DNA from 4 places in the Micromonospora sp. NPDC005710 genome. Region 2 is predicted to be linked to each of the others. Evidence: riboswitches for the same ligand, from Rfam matches in the RefSeq annotation. Region 2 holds a riboswitch; each other region holds the start of a gene.
The links. Region 2 has a riboswitch for cyclic di-AMP ahead of ABZ406_RS11110 (hypothetical protein). Riboswitches for the same ligand answer to the same signal wherever they lie in the genome.
Positions count from the first base shown of each region.

Region 1 (3,716 bases), on a different contig from region 2:
CTCACCGCCCTGCTGGACACCGATCCGCTGGCCGAGGCCCGCTGGGCCACCCGCCGCCGCTACCTGGGCGACTTTCCGGCCGAGTCGTACGCCGAGGCGTTCCTGACCGCCGCCCGCCGGGAGCTGACCCCCGCCGAGACCCTCACCGCGTCCGCACCGGTGTGACCGGTCACCGGTACGGGTCGAGCAGCGCCAGCACCGCCGCCGGGTCCTCCACGTGCGCGTTGTGCCCGAGACCGGGCAGGGTGGCGACCGGTACGCCGTACTCCTTGAGCTGTTCGTCGGTGACCATCGGGTCGTTCTCCCCGCGTGCCAGCACCACCGGCACGTCGGTCGCCGCCAGCAGCGCGGCCAGGTCGGGCTCGCCGACGGCGAAGGCTCCCGGGTCCATGGCGAGGCGCCACCGGCCGTCGACCTGACGCAGCCCGGCGTCGACCACCGGGTGGTCCGGCGACACCAGGCCGGCCAGTCCGGCGACGCGCAGGTGGCGGCGGGCCGCCTCGCTGCGGCTGGCGAACCAGCTCACCGGGCGGGCGGCGACCTCGGCGGCGCGGGCCAGCTCAGCGGGTGACCAGGCCGTCTTGATGCCCAGCCCGACCACCGCGTCCACTGGCGTTCCGGTATCGCGGGCGGCCAGCGCCAGGCCGACCACCCCACCCAGCGAGTGCCCGAGCACCACCAGCCGGTCGTCGGGGGCGAGGGCCTGGGCGATCTGCCGAGCGAAGCCCGCGAAGGAGTACGACGGCAGGGGCTGCGCCCAGCCGTGGCCGGCGAGGTCCGGTGCCAGCCACCGCCCGGGCCAGTGCTGCTCAAGGTACGGAGCCCACGGCAACCACACGTCCCCGGTCGCGCCCATGCCGTGCAGCAGCAGCAGGACCGGCCCACGGCCGGCGGGACCACCCGTCTTCTCCACCACTGTCGCAGTCTTCCACGGTTCACGACCCGGTACGAGAGCCGTGGACGGCGGGCCGCGCGGACAGACGCCGCGGGCGCCGGCCCCTTGTGGGAGACGGCGCCCGCGGCGGTCAGGGTGCCTGGGTCAGGCGGAGTAGCCCCGGCTGGCGATCCAGTTGGCCAGGTCGATCGTGGTGATCCAGTACGACGGGTCGCTCGGGTTCGCCGAGTCGGCGATCCGCACGGTGCGACCGTTGTCCTTGTAGCCGACGACGGCGATGTAGTGCCCGCCGCCGTAGGAGTGCCAGCTGCCGTCGGTGTCGGTGGCGTCTCCGACGACGTTGGCCACCACGCCACGGCCGTCGGTGATGGCAGTCACCACGTCGGCCTGGAGGCGGTCCATCTGGGCGGAGCTGGGTGCGCCGAGGAACATCCGGGTCCGGTACGGGGAGCCCTTCACCTCGGCGTTGAGCACCCGGGTGGTGTCCTCGGCCGAGTTGGTGCCCATCTCGGTGGTGCCGAGTTCGGCGCCGAGTTCCTCCTGGGTGCGGTCGATCCCGCTCGCGCTGAGCGCGTTGCGGGTGGCCGCCGGCCCGCAGTTGTAGTAGGTGTTCTGCGCCTCGTAGTCGTAGTCGAGCACCTTGGTCGCGGGGGGCTTCGGCGGCGTCGGCTTACGGGTGAGGTCCGGGTTGCTCTTGGCCTTGGCGGCGGGCGAGGCGGCGGTGGTGGTCGGGGCGGCGGTGGTCGGCGCGGCGCTGGCCGACGGGGACGCGTCAGTCACCTCGCCCTGGGAGGCGGCGACGTCGCTGCGCATCTCGGCGACGGTGGTCGCGGGGCGGTGGCCGGCCGGGGCGTCGTCGGCGGTGGTGAGCAGGGCGCCGGTGGTGGTGGCGATGGCGAGGGCCGCGGCGGAGGCGGCAACGATCTGGTACGGGCGCTCGGTGGCGAGGCGGCGGAGCTGGCGCTTCACTGTGTGCTTCACGGGGTCCTCCACGGATCGGGGGGTGAGCGGCACACCGGGGCCGGACCGGTATCCGGGCAGGCGCCAGCGCGCGGACAGTGGTCCGCGGATGGTGAACCGCTCAGGGGAACGCCCGGCGCGGCCGGGCGGGTAAGGCGATGACCCGGGGGTCAGCTCACCGTCGTGTGACGAATGAGCGGGTGCACCGCCGCGCCGTGGAGGCGAGGGAACAGCCGAGGGGTGGAAAGGTGCTGCACGAGGATGGGACTCCTTCCGACACCGCCTACCGGGTTAGCTGACGGATTCGGGCGGGAAGATCGCCCTACCGCGGGCCGTGGCTCGCGGATTCACCCCGGACTTACTGATGGGTCCCCGGTTCGTTGATCACGATTGAGCGGGTCGGCGCGGCGTCGCGTCTTGCGATCGGTTACCGCACCGGACGGGACGACACTACTGGCCTCTCCACGCCCTGCCAAGCCAGGTTCACCTGCGTAAACCCCAATTGACGCGACAATTTCTGCGCGTATTGCCGATGATGTGACTCGATGGGACAACCGGTTACGGTGGCGCCTGTGGTCGACAACCGGACAGGCCGCGAAGAAGGCGACCATAATCGCGAGAACAATGCCACCGATCGCGTCGACCGTCCGATTCCGCTATTGGGTGAGCGGCCTCACATCACAGATCGGGCTCAACTCACCCGGGCCGGGAGCCACCGTGTCACGACGGCGGGTCGCATCGCCCGGGCCACCGACCGGCGAGCGGGCAGCGGGGTCGGGCGCAGGCGGGCCGCCGCCGCGTACGCCTCCTCGGCGAGAGTGCGAGCCGACTCGGCGGCCAACTCCGCGTCGCGCCAGACGGCCCGTTCACGGGCGGCGGCCACCTGGTAGTCGGCCCGCCGCGCGTCCCGGACCACCCGGCTGATCAGCACCTCCTGCTCGACCGGGTGTCGCCGGGGATCCCAACCGCGCCGGTGTCCGAACACGTCGCCGAGCTGGGCCATGGTGAGGTCGCCCCGCCAGTACGCCGCCATCGCCGCGCGGTGCAGGTAGCGTTCCCGGGCGGCGTACTCGGTGGGGGTGTGCGGGGTCTGCGGGGTGGGCACCGCCCCGGCCCCCGCGAAGCGACGCGCGACGGCGTCCGCCTCGTCGTACCCGGCCCAGGCCCTCTCCAGTTGCTCCTGAGCGGTCAGCCAGGCGGCGCGTCGGCGCCGGGCGGTGGTGGCCGCGCCGGCCGCGGCCACCGCCACCTCCTCGGCGTAGCGGCGCCTGTCGACGGCCTCGGCGGCGGCCACCTCCCGGGCGGTGGGCTCGGCCGGGGGCGGATCGTCGGTGGGCCGTTCCCGTTCGGGGCGGGCGGCCAGCACGGTGAGCAGACCCAGGGTCAGCAGGAACAGCGTCGACCAGATGGCGGCGGCCTGCGGCACCTCGGTCACGAACTGGTAGAAGACGACGGTCTCCATGGTCGGCACCTCGGGGAGAGAGCAGTGCGATGGGAGCCGCGCCGGCTCGCGGGCCACTGTGGGCCACGGGGCGGCGGGGTGGGAAGCAGGTCTGTCGACGGGGCGCGGTGAGGGGACTGTCGTCCCGGTGGCTCAGCGCGCCGGTGGGGCCCGGGAAGCCCGATTGCTCGCCGCGTGGACGAGGGGCAGCCGGTCCGGCCCGGCCGAGCGGACCGGCAGCACGCCGGCCGCGACGACGCCCTGGTCGCCGGGACGAGCCACCGGCGCGTCGACCGAGCATGCCGCAGCCGACCGTTCGGCGGCCTCGGGCGGTGTCGCCGAGCGCGCCGCACGGTGCGACCCCACCTGCCGGCAGGAGGCTGCCGACGACCCGGCGGCGTCGAAGGCCGGCACCGCCTG
Region 1 covers NZ_JBEXYP010000004.1:155,647-159,362, reverse strand. Annotated here, with positions in the region: gene ABZ406_RS07200 (CDP-glycerol glycerophosphotransferase family protein) at 1-165, shown strand, start outside; gene ABZ406_RS07195 (alpha/beta fold hydrolase) at 170-916, opposite strand; gene ABZ406_RS07190 (C39 family peptidase) at 1,040-1,888, opposite strand; cyclic di-AMP (ydaO/yuaA leader) riboswitch at 2,121-2,262, opposite strand; gene ABZ406_RS07185 (hypothetical protein) at 2,547-3,317, opposite strand; gene ABZ406_RS07180 (hypothetical protein) at 3,450-3,716, opposite strand, start outside.
Region 1: another riboswitch for cyclic di-AMP. It lies ahead of ABZ406_RS07190 (C39 family peptidase); the one in region 2 lies ahead of ABZ406_RS11110 (hypothetical protein).

Region 2 (3,716 bases):
GCATCGTCGACATCCACATCGCGCAGACCGTCGAGACGTTGCTCAGCCAGTCCCCGGTGCTGGCCGACGAGGTGGCGCAGGGGCGGTGCGCGGTGGTGGGGGTGTCCTACCGGCTGGCCGCCGGAGCGGTGCGCCCGGTGGCCGCCGTGCCGGCTGGCTTCGCGACGCTCGACACGCCGACCGGGTCCACCGACCCGGCCGCGCCGGCCACCGTCTGACGCGACGAGGGCCGCTCCGCGTGACGCGGAACGGCCCTCGACGGGAATCGTGCGGGGTCAGAGCAGCGACATGTGCACGTGGTCGGTGTGGTTCGACGGCCCGCTGTACGAACTCCAGCCGGTGGCCGGGAACCAGATCTGCCGGTTCCAGATCACGTAGTAGATGCCGAGCCGGTCGGCGTTACGGATGAGGAACGCGGCCACGTTGTTGCCGTACGTCCGGGTGTCCACGTTGTGCCAGGGGGCGAAGCCGCTCTTCTGGAGCGACCAGTCGCAGGCGCGGCCCTTCGGGTGCTCCCACGGCCCGCCGGAGCGGTAGCAGCCGACGAACCGGTTGAAGCCGGCCGCCTTGACCTCCTTGTACGCGTGCAGCGTGCGCGGCGTGACGCAGCCGGACGTGGTGGGGTCGTTCTCGCTGCACGACTGGGGCTTCCAGTCACCGTCGGCACTGCGACCCGGGCCGATCTTCGCGACCTTGGAGGTGGCGTCCACCAGGCCGCCGGTGAAGCCCTTCCCGCCGACGAGGGAGAGCGCCTTGTCGGCCTCGCTCTTCCGCTTGGCCATCAGGGCGGTCTGCTTCTGCTGCTCGCGGACCTCGGTGTCGAGCGCCAACTTGGCCTGCTCGGCGCGGGCCTTCACGACGTTGACCTCGGCGAGCTTCTTCTCGTTGACCATGTTCATCTCGTCGAGCATCCCGGCGCGTTGAACGAACGAGTCGGGCGCATCGCTCTCCAGCAGCATCGCGACCGCGCCGATCCGGCCGGTCCGGTACGCCTGGGCGGCGATCTGCCCGACCTGCGGGGCCAACGCGTCCAGGTCGGCCTTGGCCCGGTTGACCTCCGCCGCCAACTCGCCCTGCCGCTTCTTGGACTTGTCCAACTTGGACTTGGCGGCGGAGTAGTCGCGGTTGGCCTGTTCGATGACGTCGTTGAGTAGCTTGGGCTCGCCGTCCTCCTCATGCCCGGACGGTGTGGGGTTCGTCGGGGCGGCGTGCGCCGGGAGCGGCCCGGCGAGCACTGTGAGTGCGGCGATCGCGGCCACCACGGGTGTCATCCAGCGGCGTAGGGGTGCCGTCACAATGTTCCCTTCCGTCGACCGCCGACCGGGTTAGCTGACGGGTTCGGGGCGGAAGTGGCCCCTACCGCTGACGCGGATTCACCCCAGGTACCTGGGTCCCCGGCTCGCCGGTTGGCGATTGGGCGGTGGCACCGCAGGCGCCGCTTCGCGCCTTCATCGGTGACCGGCAGCGAGGTTACCCGAGAGTCGACCGGGTCAGCTACGCCTGGATGCCGACCAAAAGCGTCATTTCGCCATAGCGTTGAGTGACCAGTGACGCGGTTCTCAGGGTGGATGCCCGATCTGGTCACGCTGAGGAGTGTCACCATGCCGTATCCGTGCTCCTGTTCGACTCCGGCCACCTGTCGGTGGCCTCGGGTGGGGGTGCGGTCCGCGTCCGGCCCGGCTCGTCGGAGCCGGTCGTGCGCGGTGAGCTGAGTGCGGCGAGTGCCTCGGTGCGGTCCGGCTGGGGCCGGGGCGCGGGAGCGTCGACGGACGGTGCGGCATCGATCCGACCGGCGGCGGTCACCACGGCGGCCAGTCCGGTCGTCAGTGGTACGGCGGCGATCAGACCGAGGGTGGCGACAGCGCTGCGGACGATCTCCTGTGCGAGGAATTCACTCGTCAGGATCTGCCCGATCGGCCGCGAGTCGGCGGTGAGCAGGAGCAGCAGGGGCAGCGACGCGCCGGCGTACGCCAGCACGATGGTGTTGACAGTGGAGGCGATGTGCGCGCGGCCGACCCGGGTGGCCGCCCGGTACAGCTGCAACCGGGTCAGCCCGGGGTTGGCGTTCGCCAGCTCGGTGACTGTCGCCGCCTGGGTGACTGTCACGTCGTCCAGCACCCCGAGTGATCCGATGATGATGCCGGCGAGCAGCAGGCCGTGCAGGTCCACGTCGCCCTGGAACATCGACAGGGTGGTGGCGTCCTCGCTGCCGAAGCCGGTGAGGTGGGTCGCGGCAGTGGCGATGGTGGCGAGCACACCGGTCAGCACCAGGCTGCCCAGGGTGCCGAGCACCGCGACCGAGGTCTGTGCGGTGACCCCGTGCGTCAGGTAGAGCACCACGAACATGATCAGAGCCGCGCCCACCACCGCCACCAGCAGTGGTGACCGGCCGGCGCTGATGCCCGGCAGCACGAACGTGAGCAGGATGGCGAAGCTGGCGGCCAGGCCGGCGAGCGCGGCCAGACCTCGCCACCTGCCGAACGCGACGATCGCTGCCGCGAAGACCACCGCAAGCCACACCATCGGGGTGCCGCGTTGGTGCTCGGCGATGTTCCAGTTGCTCGTGGTCGGGTCGGTGGGGTCGGTCAGCTCGACCAGGATGACCTCGTCGCCGACGGCGACCCGCGGTGCGCCCGGTCCGTCGGGCACCGGTGTGCGTACCTGTTGGCCGGCGGTTGGTCCGTCGTCCACCCGGACGTCGACGGTGCCGCACCGGCCGTCGCCGATCCTCGGGGTGCCCTCGGGTGCGGACGGCGCCGGCGGGCACGGCTCGCTCACCACCCGGGTGACAGTGCCGGGGTAGCGCGGCACGTCCGCACCACCGTCGGTCTGCGGTGCCCCGCCGCGCGGCCACAGCAGCACTGCCGCGAGCACTGTGGCGACGAAGAGGGGGACCACGGTCACGACGAGGATCCGTCGCACCCGTGGTGGGGCGGACGGCGCGGGATGACTGTGGTCGGCGGCCAAGGTGGAAACTCCCAACGATCCGGTGCGGGGTACGGGTCAGCGGGCCGGACGGTTCACCGGTCGCTGTGGAAACGCGGCGAACGGTGGGTCGGATCGCTGCCTGATGGCCCATTGATCACGGACGGTCAGTGCCCAGCCGGGTCGGCCGGGGGCGACGCCATGGCGTGGGGGCGCCGGTGCCCGGCTGTGCGGCGGCATACGGGAGGTCATCGTGGGAGATGCTAACCAGCCGACCTGGGGGTCGCCGGTCGTGGCGGAGTGTCGGGTACCCGCACCGACCGCGTGGCGGCCCGGGCGGTCAGCCGCGCTTCATGAGCCGACCGACCGCCGCCATCATCTCGGTGGCCATCTCGTCGGCCCGACCCTCGGCGGCACCCTCGTGCATGCAGTGCCGGGCGTGCCCGTCGAGCAGCCCGAGCGCGACCTTGTCGAGGGCGGCCTGGATCGCGGAGATCTGGGTGAGCACGTCGATGCAGTAACGGTCGTCGTCGACCATCTTTTCGATGCCCCGGACCTGGCCCTCGACGCGGCGGAGCCGCGCGAGCAGTTGGTCCTTGCTGGCGGTGTATCCACGGATCGGGGTGGGTGCGGTCATGTCGACCAGGATAGCGTACCCCCAGGGGGTATGGTACGGTCGTGTCCGGTGGGATACCCCCACCCGGTACCGGTAAGGGAGACGTTCGATGGTCAACACGACGTACCAGGTGCAGGGCATGACCTGTGGGCACTGCGTCAGCGCGGTGAGCACC
Region 2 covers NZ_JBEXYP010000006.1:241,428-245,143, reverse strand. Annotated here, with positions in the region: gene ABZ406_RS11115 (carbonic anhydrase) at 1-218, shown strand, start outside; gene ABZ406_RS11110 (hypothetical protein) at 276-1,295, opposite strand; cyclic di-AMP (ydaO/yuaA leader) riboswitch at 1,300-1,430, opposite strand; gene ABZ406_RS11105 (YibE/F family protein) at 1,597-2,967, opposite strand; gene ABZ406_RS11100 (metal-sensitive transcriptional regulator) at 3,266-3,562, opposite strand; gene ABZ406_RS11095 (copper ion binding protein) at 3,651-3,716, shown strand, end outside.

Region 3 (3,716 bases), on a different contig from region 2:
ACGCAGCCGGTGAACGCCGGTTGGTTGGTGGCGTAGTCCGGGTCGATCCGGACCAGCCCGGTGGCCGGGGTGCCGGTGTCCAGGCGGGGCGCGTGCAGCAGGTCGAAGTAGTGCGTCCAGTCCCAGTACGGGCCCGGATCCCAGTGCATTCCCCGCACCGTCGAGGCGACGGTGCCGGGGACGTTGTCGTGGCCGATGATGTGCTGGCGGTCCAGTGGAATGCCCAGCCGCAGCGCCAGGTGCCGGACCAGCTTCGCCGAGGTCCGGTACATCGCCTCGGTGTACCAGGTCCCCTGCGCGGCGAAGCCCTCGTGTTCCAGCCCGATCGACTTCGCGTTGACGTACCAGTTGCCGGCGTGCCAACCGACGTCTTTGGTCTTCACGTGCTGGGCGATGTGCCCGTCGACCGAGCGCAGCGAATAGTGCCAGCTCACGTAGGTCGGGTCCTGGACGAGTTTGAGGGTCGTCGCCCAACTCGCCTCGGTGTCGTGGATGACTATGTACTCGATCTTCTGCCGCGCGGGTCGGTCGGAGAGGTCGTGGTTGCCGTAGTCCCCGTCACCGAACGCCTCGTAGGGCGCCGGGATCCACTCGCAGGAGATGGTGAGCGGGCACTCCACCCCGTCCGGGCGGGCCAGCCGGCGCAGGCCCAGCCGGTCCAACCAGGAACGCTCGGGCCGCACCGACTGGGCCGGCAGGCTGACCCGCTGGCCATCGTCGGTCGTCCGGGACTGGCCCGCGCCGATGGTGGTGAAGACCTCGTCGGCGAAGGCCGCCGCGGCGTCGGCGCTGTCCGCGCCCGAGTAACGGGCCACCGCGCCGTACCAGGCCGCCGGGTCGGTGCCGGTGCCGACCGGCGCACCCAGATCCCTCTGGTACGCGCTCAGCAGCGCGGCGCCGCCCCGGATGTTGAGGCCCGCGTCGGTGCGCAGTGCCTCGGCGGTGACACCGGTCAGTGCGGCGGCGGCGTCCACGGTCTGCAACGCGGCGGTGGACGGGGCGGGCGCCTCGACCGGCTGCGGCGCGGGCACCAGGGCGGGCCGGGAGTCGTCCCCGCGGGGGTCCTCGGCCCCGGAGTCGTGGTGACCCCCCGCCGGAAGCGCGGCCACGTGCCGCGCGTCGGTCAGGTGCATCGGGCCGTAGCCGCCACTGGTGCTCGGTGTGCCGGCGTTGGTGTCCCAGCGCGACTCCAGGTAGGAGACGCCGAGCAGTACGACGCTCGGTACGCCGTAGTCGCCAGCCGCGGCGGCGTACTGCTGCTGGCGGTCGGTGCTGGGCGCGGCGGCGGCCGGGCCGACGGAGAGTGGCACAGTGGTCGAGGCGGCGACGACGGTGGCGACGAGCAGTGCCCGCCAGCCGGTCGACAGGGTTGGATGGTGCATCGAACCCCCTAGATTCTTGCGGAGTGAGTTCAGGTCACCATCGCGCCGTCCGGGAGGTCGCGTCAATACCTTTCCATCTATCGAAGCCTGTGGAAAGAATTCTTCACACACTGTCGGTGACCTCGCCCGATCGGTACGGAGTGTCACCGCCACACGGGTTGCGGATCGGTAACAGGCGTCTCTACTCTGGTCATTCGTCGGCCCGACATCAGCTCCGCCCAGCCCGGGCGGTAACGGACCGACACCGCCGAGTCGTTTCCGAGCGAACCGGGGACCCAGGTCCCTCGGGGTGAATCCGCAGCCACTGCGGTAGGGCGCCGACTTCCCGCCCGAACCCGTCAGCTAACCCGGTAGGCGGTCAGGAAGAAGGAGTACGGAACCCCGGTGGCACTCCATGCCCCGCGGCCGTCGTCCGAGCGGTCGGCATCAGCCGCTCCGGCGTCGACAGTGCCGCGCCCACGCTGGTCCCGCTTCACCACCGCACTCGCCGCGCTGGCCGGCATCGCCGTCGTCCTGACCGGCAGCGCCACGGCGGCCCACGCCGACCCTTCCGTCGCCGAGATCGAGCGCCAGATCGACGCCGACTGGAACAAGCTCGAACCGATCATCGAACGGCACAACGCCACCCGCACCGACCTCGCCGCGAAGCGCAAGCAGGCCGACGCGCTGGCCGCCCGGATCACCCCGCTGGAGCGTCAGGTCGACGCCGCGATGGACAAGGTCAGCGCCCTGGCGGTACGCGCCTACAAGGGCGAGAACGTCTCCACTGTCAACGCGGTGCTGGGCAGTCGGTCGCCCAGCGAGGTCGTCGGCCAGCTCGAAATGCTCGACCGCTTCGCGCACAACCAGCAGAAGGACGTACGCGAGGTCGCCGACCTCCGTGACCAGCTGGCTGCGCAGAAGGCGCCGCTGGACGAGATGGTGGCGCAACTGACCCGCACCGAAACTCAGCTCGCGGCGAAGAAGAAGCAGATCAACGAAGAGATCGACCGCCTGCAGAAGCTGCGCCTCAAGGTGTACGGCAACGGCGGCGGTGGTCCACTGCGTCCGGCACCCTGCCCGGGCAGCTACCCCGGCGGCGCCGCGGGCACCGCTGTCAAGTTCGCCTGCGCGCAGATCGGCAAGCCCTACGTCTGGGGTGCCGAGGGCCCGAACTCGTACGACTGCTCCGGCCTGATGCTGGCCGCCTGGGCGAAGGCCGGCGTGTCGCTGCCGCACAACGCCGCCGCGCAGAGCCGCGTCACCAAGAACGTCAGCAGGGGAGACCTGCGCCCCGGCGACCTGGTCTTCTACTACAGCGACATCCACCACGTCGGTATGTACGTCGGCGGCGGCTGGGTGGTGCACGCATCGCAGGCCGGTCAACCGGTCAAGATGAAGAAGGTCGACGACGGCCCGATCCACAGCTACGGCCGCCCAGGCTGACCCCGGGTGACCGAGGGGCCCGTCGCGATCACGTTCGCGGCGGGCCCTCGTCGTCCTGGTCTCAGCGGGGTCGGTCTCAGCGGCTCGGTCTCAGGGGGGTGGGTCTCAGCGGGTGGGCCAGGTGCGCCAGTGCTGCCAGGCGCGGCTGGGCGTCGGCCCCCGCTGGCCCTGGTAGCGCGAGCCGTAGACCACCGAGCCGTACGGGTGCTCGGCCGGCGAGGAGAGCCGGAAGATGCACAGCTGCCCGATCTTCATGCCCGGCCAGAGCGTGATCGGCAGGTTCGCCACGTTCGAGAGCTCCAGCGTCACGTGACCGGAGAAGCCCGGGTCGATGAAACCGGCGGTGGAGTGCGTGAGCAACCCGAGTCGGCCCAGGGAGCTCTTGCCCTCCAGCCGGCCGGCGAGCTGGTCACCGAGCGAGATGACCTCCAGCGTCGAGGCGAGCACGAACTCCCCCGGGTGCAGGACGAACGGCTCGCCATCGGGGACCTCGACCACCGACGTCAGGTCGTCCTGCTGCATCGCGGGGTCGATGTGGGTGTAGAGGTGGTTGTTGAAGACCCGGAACAGCCGATCGAGCCGGACGTCGATGCTGGACGGTTGCACCAGGGTGGGCTCGAACGGCTCCAGGCCCAGCGTGCCGGCCTTGATCTCGGAGACCAGGTCGCGGTCGGAGAGCAGCATCGGACCACCATAGCCGCGCCGCCAAAAGTGGCCGGATTCGGTGCTGGTGACCAGCGCGTCGAGGTCGCTGCTCGTACATTTGTTCGATAGAATGCCCGCATGGCTTCCTGGTCCGAATTCGCCGCCGACGAGCCCCGACTCGCCGACGGGATCCGCGTTCTCCTCCAGCAGTACGGGCCGGGCTTCGGCTATCTGGCCACGGTCCGTGCCGACGGCGGGCCCCGC
Region 3 covers NZ_JBEXYP010000011.1:22,261-25,976, reverse strand. Annotated here, with positions in the region: gene ABZ406_RS16715 (N-acetylmuramoyl-L-alanine amidase) at 1-1,382, opposite strand, end outside; cyclic di-AMP (ydaO/yuaA leader) riboswitch at 1,618-1,753, shown strand; gene ABZ406_RS16710 (NlpC/P60 family protein) at 1,767-2,807, shown strand; gene dcd (dCTP deaminase) at 2,913-3,491, opposite strand; gene ABZ406_RS16700 (pyridoxamine 5'-phosphate oxidase family protein) at 3,591-3,716, shown strand, end outside.
Region 3: another riboswitch for cyclic di-AMP. It lies ahead of ABZ406_RS16710 (NlpC/P60 family protein); the one in region 2 lies ahead of ABZ406_RS11110 (hypothetical protein).

Region 4 (3,716 bases), on a different contig from region 2:
GGTCGATGTCGGTCGCCTCGGTGACCACCCGGACGGCCGTCACCGACGCGTACCCTGCGGCCAGCAACGCCACGTCCGTACCCGCTCTGCGGCCTGCCTCGGCCACCGTCATCTGACCTGACCGACGCTGGCCAGGCCGTCCAGTCGGGCCGCTCCGGCTCGATGCTGAGGGCTCCGGGCGTTGCCAGGCAGACATCGGTACGGCACGATCGGGCGACAAACGACGGCGGGAGACGGTGTGCTCAGCAGCGACACGTTCAGCTACACCGTCCAGGCCCGGTGTTCACTCGCCGAGGCGGCCGCACTGCTCAGCGACCTCACCCGGCAGGGCGAACTGCATCCGCTGATCGTCCGGGTCCGCCAGGTGCCGCCCCGGCCGGGCGCCCTGGCCAGCTACACGATCAACGACAGGTTGGCGGCCGGTCCGCTGCGCTTCCGGACCACCTACCACGCGGACGTGCTGGTCAGCGAGGCCGACGAGATCGTCATGGTGGCCCGCCAGTGGCCGGCCACGACAGTGCGCAACCACACCCGACTGCACGCCGAGGCGGACGGCCTGGTCCGCATCGATGTCGAGATCACCCTGACCGCGCCGACGCCGCTGTTCCGCTACGCGTTCCGCCAGGCCCGGGCCGCTCACCTAGCCCTCGCCACCCGGCTGGGCGCGGCCCTCGACCGCCCCAACAATCCCCCCCACCCCTAACCCACCCCCGAACCCCACCCCGCCCGCTGCCGCCGATCTTGCAGTCTCGGTTGTCGATATCCGAGGGATGCCCCAAATGTCGGCACAGTAAGTGCAAGATCGACGAGTCGCGCGGGGCGGGGCAGGGCGGGGTGCCGCTAGATCTTTGCTGAGGCGCGATAACGGCTCGGGCGGGCGGTTCGAGCGGTGGTGCGCCGGCCCCACGGCTTGTACGTGGACAGCACCGTCGCGATGATCATCAGGCTGGTCGACACCGCCGGCGCGATGACCAGGTCGGCGCGCTCGCGTGCGGGCAGGGCGGCACCGACCGCTCCGGCGTGGCGCAGGTTCGGGGTGAGCAGGAACAGCACCAGCCCGACCATCACCGTGGTGAGTACGAGTTTCACCAGCACCCAGCGGTGGCGCAGCAGGCCCCACGGGGTGAGCAGCGAACTGGCGACGCCGATCAGCCAGACCAGGACGCTCAGCGGCGCGAACAGCACGGTGCCGACCAGGGCGGTCACCGGATAGACCACCGCCGGGTCGGCGCCCCGCTGGACGGCGATGCCGAGGGTGAGCAGCACCAGGTCGGCGCCCAGCCAGCCGAGCGAGGTGACGAGGTGCAGTGTGAGCAGCGCCTTGCGGGTGGTGGGTCGGATCCGAGGCATACCGCGATGCTGCCCGCCGGCCCTTGCCGGGTCGTCCGACGAGCGACGACATCAGGGGTACGCCCGGCGACGTAGTCCCTTCCCGGACGCAGGTGATGCCTGTGAGTCATCACGATGACTCACAGGCATCACGACGCGTGGGTCAGTAGACCGACAGGTGTACGTGGTTCGTGTGATCGGTCGACGGGGTTCCGTGCGCCCCGCTGTACGACTTCCACCCGCTGCTGGGCAGCCAGATCTGCCTGTACCAGATCACGTAGAGCACGGCGAGCCGGTCGGCGTTGCGGATGAAGTACGCGGCCAGGTTGTTGCCGTACGTCTTGTCGCCGCCGGTGGCGTTTCCGCCGAAGCCGTTCTTCTGGGCGGCGAAGTCGCAGGCCCGGCCTTTCGGATGTTCACCGGAGCCGCTCGGGCGGTGGCACGAGACGTACCTGGTGAAGCCGGCGGCCTTGGCCTGGTTGAGCGCGTGCAGGGTGCGCGGGGTGATGCAGCCGCTGGCCGGCGTGGGGTCGTTGACGCTGCACGACTCGGACGGCCAGGAGCCGTCGGAGTTGCGCGGCGCCGCCTTCGCGTTGGCGCTGGAGGTGCCCCGGTTGGAGCCGGCGTCGGCGGTGGTCTGCGGCTTGGGTGTGGTGGCCACGGTCAGGGCCCGCTCGGCCTGGTCCTTGCGTTTGGCCATCACCGCTACCTGCTTGCGCTGCTCGTTGATCTCGCCGTTCAGGGCGACCCGGGTGCGGTTGGCCTTGTCCTTGCTGGCCAGCAGGTCGCGCAGCACCCGGTCCTCGTTGGCGGCCACGGCGTCCAGCGCGGCTGCGCGGTCCATGAAGCCTTCCGGGGTGTTGCTGTTGAGCAGCGCCGACATCGCGCCGAGCCGGCCGGTGCGGTACGCCACCTCGGCGATCTCGCCGACCTTGCCGTTGCGCTGCTCGATCTCGACCTCGATGGTCTTCAGTTGGGTGGCGAGTTCCTGCTGCCGTCGTACGGACGTGTCCAGGGCGCGCTTCGCGTCCAGGTAGCCCTTGCTGGCCGCCTCGAGTTGGGCGCGCAACGCCGGGGTGCCGCCCTCCTCGTCGGAGTCGGGTGCGGCGGCTCGCAGGCCGGTCGGGGGAGCGGCCGAGGCGGTGCCGGCCGGCATCGCGACGCCGAGGGTGAACATCGCGACGATCAGGGCCGCCAGTCGGGCGGCGGGTGGTCGTGCTGGTGCCACTGCGCATGTCCTTCCGTCAGCCGCCGACCGGGTTAGCTGACGGGTTCGGGACGGAAGATCCCTACCGCTGACGCGGATACACCCCAGGAACATGGTTCCCCGGTTCGCCCAGGAGGGCGATTAGGCGGCGACCACCACCGGCGCCGGGAGGCGCCTCCTGGTGGAGGTCGGAACCGAGCCTACCGGTGCCGGTGGGGCGGCTGCAGCCAATGTGACGGACGGTGCGTGCGTCATGACAGAAAATGACGGCCAGGTCACCATTCGATGGAGCCGCACGCGCCGGAGGCGGCCCCGGGCTCGATCTGCAGGGTGGCGTGCTCGATGCGGAAGTCGTCGTGCAGCGCGGTACGCGCTGCGGTGAGCACCGCGCCGACCTCCGCGCCGGGTGCCATGGTCAGGTGTGCGGAGGCCACGTCCATGCCGGAGGTGAGTGTCCAGACGTGCAGGTCATGCACCTCGACGACACCGGGAACGGCGGCCAGTCGGTCGTGCACGGCGGTGACCTGGAGGTGTTCCGGGGCGGCCTGCACGAGGATGCGGACGGCGGCGCGGGCCAGCCGCCAGGTGCGCGGCAGGATGAACACGCCGATGGCGACTGCGACGAGGGGGTCGGCCCACCACCAGTCGGTGACGGTGATGAGCAGTGCCGCGCCGATGACGCCGAGCGAGCCGAGCAGGTCGCCGAGCACTTCCAGGTAGGCGCCCTGGAGGTTGATGCTTTCCCGGGCCCCGGCACGCAGGAGGGCGAAGGCGGTGACGTTCGCGAGCAGGCCGAGCACGGCGACCACGAGCATCGGGCCGGTGATGACCTGGTGCGGGTCGCCGAAGCGGCGGATCGCCTCGATCACGACGTAGATCGCGACGCCGGAGAGCAGGACGGCGTTTGCCAGCGCGGCGAGCACCTCGAGTCGGTAGAGCCCGAAGGTGCGCTGCGGGTCGCCGGTGGCCCGCCGGGTCGCCGTGATCGCGGCGAGCGCCATCCCGATGCCGAGCACGTCGGTGAACATGTGCCCGGCGTCGGAGAGCAGGGCGAGTGAGCCGGTGTGCAGGGCGGCCACCGCCTCGACCACCATCAGGGTGGCGAGCAGCCCGAACGCCGCCCAGAGTCGACCTCGGTGCTGGTGTGCGGCATTGGCGACGGACCCGTGGTGGTGGTCAT
Region 4 covers NZ_JBEXYP010000007.1:119,993-123,708, forward strand. Annotated here, with positions in the region: gene ABZ406_RS12000 (SRPBCC family protein) at 239-703, shown strand; gene ABZ406_RS12005 (hypothetical protein) at 841-1,350, opposite strand; gene ABZ406_RS12010 (hypothetical protein) at 1,493-2,506, opposite strand; cyclic di-AMP (ydaO/yuaA leader) riboswitch at 2,563-2,694, opposite strand; gene ABZ406_RS12015 (cation diffusion facilitator family transporter) at 2,812-3,716, opposite strand, start outside.
Region 4: another riboswitch for cyclic di-AMP. It lies ahead of ABZ406_RS12010 (hypothetical protein); the one in region 2 lies ahead of ABZ406_RS11110 (hypothetical protein).